2 regions of the Suipraeoptans intestinalis genome follow, and region 2 is predicted to be linked to the other one. Evidence: predicted binding sites of a transcription regulator. Region 2 holds the regulator's gene; the other holds the start of a gene.
The links. The regulator NrdR, encoded in region 2, represses ribonucleotide reductase genes. The targets are predictions, from matches to a motif close to CACAANATNTTGTG.
Positions count from the first base shown of each region.

Region 1: SOW26_RS02090 (ribonucleoside-diphosphate reductase subunit alpha) is a predicted target of NrdR. The motif match lies at 3,073-3,086, and genes of this name have one in related genera.

Region 1 covers NZ_JAXFXH010000007.1:32,933-37,238, reverse strand. Annotated here, with positions in the region: gene SOW26_RS02110 (phenylacetate--CoA ligase family protein) at 1-122, shown strand, start outside; gene SOW26_RS02105 (ACT domain-containing protein) at 175-615, shown strand; gene SOW26_RS02100 (AraC family transcriptional regulator) at 950-1,687, shown strand; gene SOW26_RS02095 (alpha/beta fold hydrolase) at 1,739-2,875, shown strand; gene SOW26_RS02090 (ribonucleoside-diphosphate reductase subunit alpha) at 3,137-4,306, shown strand, end outside.
Region 2 covers NZ_JAXFXH010000027.1:26,695-31,000, reverse strand. Annotated here, with positions in the region: gene SOW26_RS09390 (exodeoxyribonuclease III) at 155-907, opposite strand; gene truA (tRNA pseudouridine(38-40) synthase TruA) at 944-1,678, opposite strand; gene nrdR (transcriptional regulator NrdR) at 1,876-2,325, opposite strand; gene SOW26_RS09375 (ABC transporter permease) at 2,442-3,650, opposite strand; gene SOW26_RS09370 (ABC transporter ATP-binding protein) at 3,655-4,306, opposite strand, start outside.

The DNA.
Region 1 (4,306 bases), on a different contig from region 2:
AGGTGGGAGCCGTGCTGAAGCAGGCGCTGGGCGTATCTGTCCGTGTCAGACTGGTAGAGCCCAGAACGATCCAGAGAAGCGAGGGAAAAGCGAAAAGAGTCATTGACAACCGAAATCTTTAAGGGGCGGTGCCCAAAGGAATGTCATGCAGAAGTGACAGGAAGGAGGCAGAGGATGGAAAACAGTTTGGTAAAGCAGTTGTCGGTGTTCCTGGAAAACAGAGAGGGAAGACTGGAAGAGGTACTGGATATCCTGGCAAAGCACCAGGTCAATATAGTGGCGCTCAGTCTGGCGGATACGGAGGATTACGGGATGCTCCGCATGATTGTATCGGATCCGGAGACAGGGAAAAAGGCGCTGAAAGAAGCAGGGATCACCTCCATGCTTACAGAAGTGGTGGCGCTTCGTGTACCTCATGCGACAGGCTCTCTGGCAAAGGCGATTCACAGACTGGTGGACAATCAGATCAATATTGAATACATGTATGCTTTCGCAAATGGCGGAGATGCGGCGGCTGTGATGAAGAGTGACCACCCGCAGAAAGCGGTGTCTGTGCTGCAGGAGGGAGGATTTACCGTCTATCAGGCAGGGGAAGCCTACAAGGCAAATCAGTAGGAGTTTCAAGGCGGCCGGGAGAAGGTTTCTGTATACACATCAAATCTGAAGCCGAAATGAAACCGGTAAATCAAAAGACTTCAAAGAGGACTTAAACATCCGTGTTTAGGTCCTTTTGTCGTTGACAGCGCCTTTCACAAAGAATAAAGTGGAGTCAGATAAAAAATGAAAGCCATGAAGAAAGTAAGGATAACTACAGAATATTTAAAAACAGAAAAGATTTATGCTACGATAGTTTGGGGTCCATAAAGGATCAAAAAAGTATGATTTTGAGGGAATGGATTTATATATCGCGATTAAAGCTGTGATTGAAAGAGATAGGAGGCAATCATTGATGGAGAATATTTTGTATAGAAATGACAGAACAGTAATATGTCCTAAGTATAAGAATCCAAAAGAACATAGACACCTTGCAAAACACATAATAATTTCCACAGAGGAGATGAAGTGCACATTAAATGGGGAAATAGTGATTTCGAAATCTCTTATTATCCAATCTAATGTGAAGCACTCCATAATAAGAGACATGGATGCTGTTATGTTGGTTTTTTTAATTGATGATACTTCTGATCTGGCAAAGCTGATAGACAATACTTGCTTGAGAAAAAAATCATTTACTAAATTAGATACTGATCTGGAGCAGGATCTTATTGAGTATATCCTAGATAAAGGAAAGCTCGCTTTAATAGATGACTATCTAATGAAAAGACTGGGATATGAAAAAATAACACATAAATCATACGATGAAAGAATTGTTTTTGCATTGGATTTTATAGAAAGTTCCAAAGTCATAGAAAAAGATATATACGAGAGAATGGCGAAAAAAGTGTATTTAAGTAAGAGTAGGTTTCTACACTTGTTTAAGGAAGAGATGGGAATAGATTTGAAGAGCTATTTGTTTATTAAGAAATTAGAGAAGGTTTGTGAGAATGTCATAAGCAAGAAGAAAGGAATCACAGAAGCCGCTATAGAGACAGGATTTTCAAGTTCATCCCATTTTGCGGATGCTTGTTTGAAGGCTTTCGGTATATCGTTATCCGAATTTCTGAAAGCGCAAGAAATAGCGCTTTAATAGAAGTTACTTTGAAAACCATGTTCTATAATTATTTTAGGAGGTGGTTTTTTGAAATTTAATGTAGGTTTATATCAATTAAATGATAATGTGAATTATAATTTTCAGCTAAACAGACTTATTAATTGGGATGGAGGAGATTTATATGAGATAAAAAGCATATCAGAAAAGATAAAGACAAACCTGGATTGGAAAAATGAATTAATTAAATTAGCCGACAAAGCATTAAAAGAGGAAAGAATTAAAAATGCCATAGCTTATTATCGTATGAGTGAATTTTTTATGGCAGATAGCGATGCGGATAAACTGAGGTATTATAAAAAAGCGAAAGACTTATTCTATGGATATTACGATGAATTTTTTAAAGGTGGAAACGTAGTAAGAAAATATGTTCCGTTTGAAAATATGAAACTTCCGGTTCTTTATGCAAAAAGTGAAAATGAGAAAAAAGGTACGATAATATTCCACGGGGGAAATGATAGTTATCTTGAAGAATTGTTTTTTCCGATGCTATATTTTTCCAAATATGGATACGATGTGTATTTGTTTGAAGGGCCGGGACAGGGCGGAGTGTTAAGAGAACAGGGTATTAAATTTACTTATAGGTGGGAGTTGCCGGTAGGTGCTTTGTTAGATTATTTCGGATTGGAAGATGTGATAATAGTGGGAGTATCCTTAGGTGGGATGTTGGCACCGCGTGCCGCTGCATTTGAGAAAAGAATAAAGAAAATTGTGGCATGGTCTATTTTTCCGAATTTTTTGGATGTAGCCTTATATGATTTGAACAGGAGCCTGAAAATATTTTTTAAGTTTCTTCTAAAGATCAAGGGGAAACATTTAATAAACTATGCGATAAGTAAAAGAATGAAAAAGGATGTTTTTTATAGATGGGTATTTGAACATGGGATGTATGCCTATGGTGCAAAAAGTCCTTATGACTACATAAACAAACTAAACGATTTCCAAATAACTAATATCGCAGATCGGATCGATCAGGATATCTTAATTCTTCATGGAATGAGGGATCACTTTATTGATTGGCATCTGTATAAAGATGAAATTGACAATCTGGTTCATGCAAAATCCATAAGTTTGCGATTGTTTACTGAGAAAGAAGAAGCATCAGACCACTGCCAATGTGGAAATACGAAACTAGCATTAGATACGATTTTGAAATGGTTAATGTAAATAGAAGGAAAACAGACTCTTTTGAATGAGAAATTTCTTTGCGACCAGTGCTCCCAAAGATAAGAAAGAAATATTCACTATTTGCGCCAGTAAGCCTACAATGATTTTTACAAAAAGCCGATTCGTAAAACGCCTGATGGTGACTGATATGAGAAGAATTTTAAGAATAGGAACCAATATGAAAATCAGTTGAAACAAACCATATATTGTGCTATCATGTACAGGCAAAACAATAAATAGTAGATATGGGTGGAGGAAATTATGATCATCGGGAAGAGAAACGGAAACCAGGAGGAGTATTGTGCCGCCAAGATCAAGCGCGCCATGGCCCTGGCTTTTCACAGTGTGGGCGGGGTTTTGTCTGCAGAAGAGGGAGAACAGCTGCTTCAGGGAGTGGAGAGAAAGATCAGAGAAAAAGCGGGCGCAGGAGAGTATGTGTCCGTAGAAGAAATACAGGATTATGTAGAGCAGACCCTGATGGAGGGGAATTACTACAAGGAGATGAAAAGCTATATCCTTTACCGGGAGGAAAGGACAAAGAAACGGAAGACAAGGCAGAAGTTTGAGGTGCAGTTTCCGAATCGTCCGGATCTGGTGAAAGCCTTGTCCCGGATCCAGAAGGATTTTGTGGAAGAAGAGTATGATCTGGAACATTTGCATGGAAAGTTTTATACCTTCAGCAAGCCGGACACCTCCGAAGAGGAAAAGCTGACCATGCTGATCAAGGCTGCGGTGGAGCTGACGACCCAGGAGGCTCCCAGGTGGGAGATGATAGCGGCAAGGCTTCGGCTGGTAGAGTTCCATCATGGACTGGAAAGGACGATGAAAAAATACCATATTCAGAATTTCTACGAAAAAATCCTCTATCTGACGGAAGAAGGGCTTTATGGAGATTATATCCTGAAAGCCTACAGCAGAGAGGAGATTCAGGAGTTTGAAGCCTGGCTGGAGGATTCCCGGAATCAGAAAATGAATTATTCCGGACTGGAGCTTCTGCTTTCCCGTTATGTGATCCGTACCGGAAAGGGAGTTCCCATGGAATCTCCGCAGGAAATGTTTATGGGAATCGCCATGCATCTTGCCATGAAAGAAGAAAAGCAAAGAAGCAGCTGGGTCAGACGGTTTTATGATATGCTCAGTCTGCTGCAGGTGACGATGGCCACTCCGACGCTTTCCAATGCAAGAAAACCGTATCACCAGTTGTCCTCCTGCTTTATAGATACCGTGCCGGACAGTCTGGATGGGATCTACAGGAGCATTGACAATTTTGCCAAAGTAAGCAAATTCGGCGGAGGCATGGGCATGTATTTTGGAAAAGTCCGTGCCAGCGGCAGCGCCATTCGGGGATTTGAAGGGGCGGCAGGCGGCGTGATCCGCTGGATCCGCCTGGCCAATGATACGGCAGTGGCGGTAGACCAGCTGGGGATGCGT
Region 2 (4,306 bases):
CTCCCTGATCCGTCGGTTCACTCCCATTTCTGGCTTTTCCCCACAATTTCCTTGCTTTGCTGTGTATCGGCTCTTTTGTTATGATTTTATACCGTTTCCGCTTCCTTCCTGCAGAAACCTTCTTTGCCTGTCACTTCTGCTTTGCCTGTCGCCCTTATTTCATCTGCAGCACCACCGGACAATGATCCGATCCCATCACATCTGTCAGTATCTGTGCATCCTCCAGCCTGTCTTTCAGTTCCTCTGATACACAGAAATAATCGATCCGCCACCCTGCATTTTTTTCTCTGGCACGAAATCTGTAAGACCACCAGGAATAGATCTCTGTCTGATCCGGATAAAAATAACGGAAAGTATCAATAAAACCTGCCTCTGTCAGTTCTGTGAATTTTTGCCTTTCCTCATCGGTAAAGCCTGCATTCTTACGGTTGGTCTTGGGATTTTTCAGATCGATCTCCCGGTGCGCCACATTCAGGTCGCCACAGAAGATCACCGGCTTCATCTCCTCCAGTCGTTTCAGATAGGCAAGAAAGTCTTTTTCCCACTCCATCCGGTAAGAAAGCCTTGCCAGTTCACTCTGCGAATTGGGCGTATAAACGGTGATAAAATAGTATTCCTCGAATTCCAGGGTAATCACCCGCCCCTCCTGATCATGCGCTTCTATCCCGATTCCATACTGTACCGACAGCGGCTCTTCCTTTGTGAAGATCGCGGTGCCCGAATACCCTTTCTTCTTCGCGTAATTCCAGTACTGATAGTATCCCGGAGTCGCAAGCTCCAGCTGTCCCTCCTGCATTTTAGACTCCTGGATACAGAAAATATCCGCATCCGCCTCCTGAAAAAATTCCAAAAATCCCTTCTGTACGCACGCTCTGATCCCATTCACATTCCACGAAACAAACTTCATCTATGTCCTCACTTTCTGTTTTCCTATATATAGATTCTAATAATATACCTTACGCAGGAACAATCCTCTTGCCGGCGCCAAAAATCCTGCCAGCCGACGATCTTCTGCCGCAATCACTACAGGAAGCATCGCCGGGTCCCGTTTTCCCGTTCCCACTTCCAGAAGAGTCCCTGTCAGGATCCGTACCATGTGATACAAAAATCCTGATCCGTAGTAAGTGATCCGCACCTTTTCTCCCGAACTCAGGATCTTGATGTTAGTAATCTGCCGGACCGGATCGCTACAATCCTTATCATCTGTAAAACTGGTGAAATTTCTTGCCCCGATCAGATAGGAGGCCGCTTTTCGCATGGCCTGGATATCCAGCTTTTCCGGATAATGATAACAATATCTTCGGGAAAATACATCCGGCTTTTCCCTGCAGTCAATATAATATTCGTACTTTTTTCCTTTTGCGCTTTTTCTGGCATGAAATCCGTTTTTCATCAGCTCTACCTTGATGACCCGGATGTCTTCCGGAAGGTAACGATTCAGGGATTCTCTGAATTCCTGCGTGTCATACAGCCTGCCCAGCTGAACACTTGCCACCTGTCCTCTTGCGTGTACGCCCGCATCCGTTCGTCCCGAGCCGTCCACATGCACCCGATATCCCACCAGCTTTCCGATGCTCCGCTCCAGGATAAACTGGATGGTATTGTCCGTGGTAGACTGTCTCTGCCATCCTTGAAACCTGCTTCCGTCATAGGAAATCGTCAGTTTATATGTTCTCATCTATATTCACCTTGCCTCTTTTCCATTTACAGTAAAAAGAAAGAAGCATACCTTATCGTACACTTCTTTCATCATTCTACCACCTTTTTCCGGGATTCGCAAATACTTGTTAAGCCCGCTCCGGAGCTTGATCCAGGGCTGTTCCGAACCTGCCCCAAGCCTTGCAGCAAGGAGGTTCTCACCGACTCTTTTCTGTCTTAACCCAAGATCTTCTTCAGCTCGTCCATAAAGGTATTCACATCTTTAAACTCTCTGTACACAGAGGCAAACCGCACATACGCCACCTCATCCAGCCTCTTAAGCTCCTCCATGACCATCTCACCGATACGGTTGCTGGGAATTTCCTTTTCTTCCAGGCTGAACACCTGCGTCTCGATCCGGTCTACTGCCGCCTTGATGGCTTCTGCTGAAATCGGCCTTTTATAACAGGCGCGCAACACTCCGTTTTCTATTTTGCCACGATCATACTGTTCCCTGTTATTATCCTTTTTGATAATGATGAGTGGGATCGTCTCCACTTTTTCATAAGTGGTGAACCTCTTTTTGCAGATTTCACAGGCTCTCCGTCTTCGGATGGAATTCCCGTCCTCCGTCGGTCTGGAATCCACTACTTTTGTATCCGGGTGATTGCAATAAGGACATTTCATGTTGTCTAACCTCTTCTCATTTTGTTGGTTTCAGTATAGCCTGTCCGGTTCGTGAAGTCAATCCATTGTCCCTTACAGTTCCGGTTCCTTCCGTTTTTCTTCCTTCAAATATCCTCCTATTTAGACATGACCTTCTCACTCTCAAATGCCTTCACGATCACCCCTGTCAAAATCACTCCCAATGCCAGTGTTTCCGCCACCGTGATCCCGTACTGGAACAAGGTGATCTCCTGACTCATGATTCCCTGGATTGCCATGGCATTGTTATAAAACGGGACAAACCAGAGGTTTTCCTGGGGTTTTCCTGTTGAAAACATGGAGATCAGACCGATGATCAAAACTAGCATATAGGCCGGCATAATATAAGTTCCTGCTTCTTTCACCGTCTTTGCAAACACAGAGATCAGTGCAATGATGGTAGAATACAGGAAGGACATAAACAATAGCAGTACTCCCAGCATAGCGATCTGCCCCGCCTGAATATCCAGGTGGAAGTTTGCTCCCGACAGCTTGTCTTTAAAAATCGTATTCGCCGCCACTGCCAGGGCCGTCACATATACAATTGCGGAAATTCCGGAGATCGTCATAAGCGAAAACACCTTCCCCAGTACAATAGAGCTTCTCTGGATCGGCGTCACCAGAAGGCTGTACATGGTTCCTCTTTCCTTCTCTCCTGCTATCATATCCGTTCCGATTCCCATCGCCCCTGCAAACAAAAAGACGGTTACAAAGTAGGGCAGCATGGTTCCCGCCATCTTGCCTGTCGCCTTCGCCTTATCCTGAATGTACATCTGAGAGTTGTCTGTGTTTACTTCAAAAACCGTCAATTGCCTCAGATCTCCCACTCGCTCTGCCAAAAGCGTCTGACGATAAGATTCCAGCATCGTTTTCACAAAGGAGGACGTCTTGGCCGAATATTCTTCTGACGGATTTTCGTAGGTATTGACCCAGGGAAGAGGCTCCCCTTCTTTGTAAGCCTTTGTCTGCTCTTCAAATCCATCGGAAAATCTTACGATCAGATCGATCTCTCCCTCTTTGATCTTTTTCTTTGCCGCCTCAAATTCTTTTTCAGATTCCATCTGTGTATATTCGGCCAAAAATCCTGACGCTTCCATCTGTTGCTGAAAGTCTGTCGGCGCGTGAAGTGTATAAATCCTGGATTTGTGTGCCTCGATGTCTTTCTGCTTCCGTTCCGCCATCATTCCCACAACCGAAAAAATAACCAGCATGATCACCACCGGCAATACAAAGACAGAAAATACCATTTTTTTGTCCCTGAATATCCGCGCCATTTCTTTCCCGAATATTTCTCTGATTCCTTTCATGCCGCTACTCCCCCTTCTTTTCCCTGTAAAATTCAAAAAATGCGTCTTCCAGATCCTGTGCTCCGGTCTGTTGCAGAAGTTCTGCCACCGTACCTTCTGCCACCATTTCTCCATCCACAATGATTCCGATCCTGTCACACAGTTTTTGTGCTTCCGACATAATATGGGTGGAAACCACGATCAGCTTTCCTTCATTCCGCAGCTTTTTCAGATAGTCTGTTACCCCTCTTGCCGTGATGATATCCAATCCGTTGGTAGGTTCGTCAAAAATAACGATCCTGGGATCATGTACCAGACTCACTGCAATGGCTGCTTTCTGCTTCATTCCTGTGGAAAGCTCCTTGATCTGCTTATGGGCAAAGCCTTCGATCCCAAAATAGGAAAACAATTCCTCTTTTCTCTGTTGAAGAGTATCTTTTTCCACTTCATGCAGCCGTCCGAAAAAATCAAACATATAATCTACTGTAAACTGCTCATCCAGTTTAATGTCACTGGTCAGAAATCCAATCTGCGTCCTGACTTTCTTGGGCTCCTTCTGCACCTCGTATCCATTCACATAAATCTCTCCTTCGGTAGGAGGAATCAAGGTGGCGATACAGCGGAGCGTGGTCGTCTTTCCCGCACCGTTTGGTCCCAGAAGGCCATAGATCTCTCCC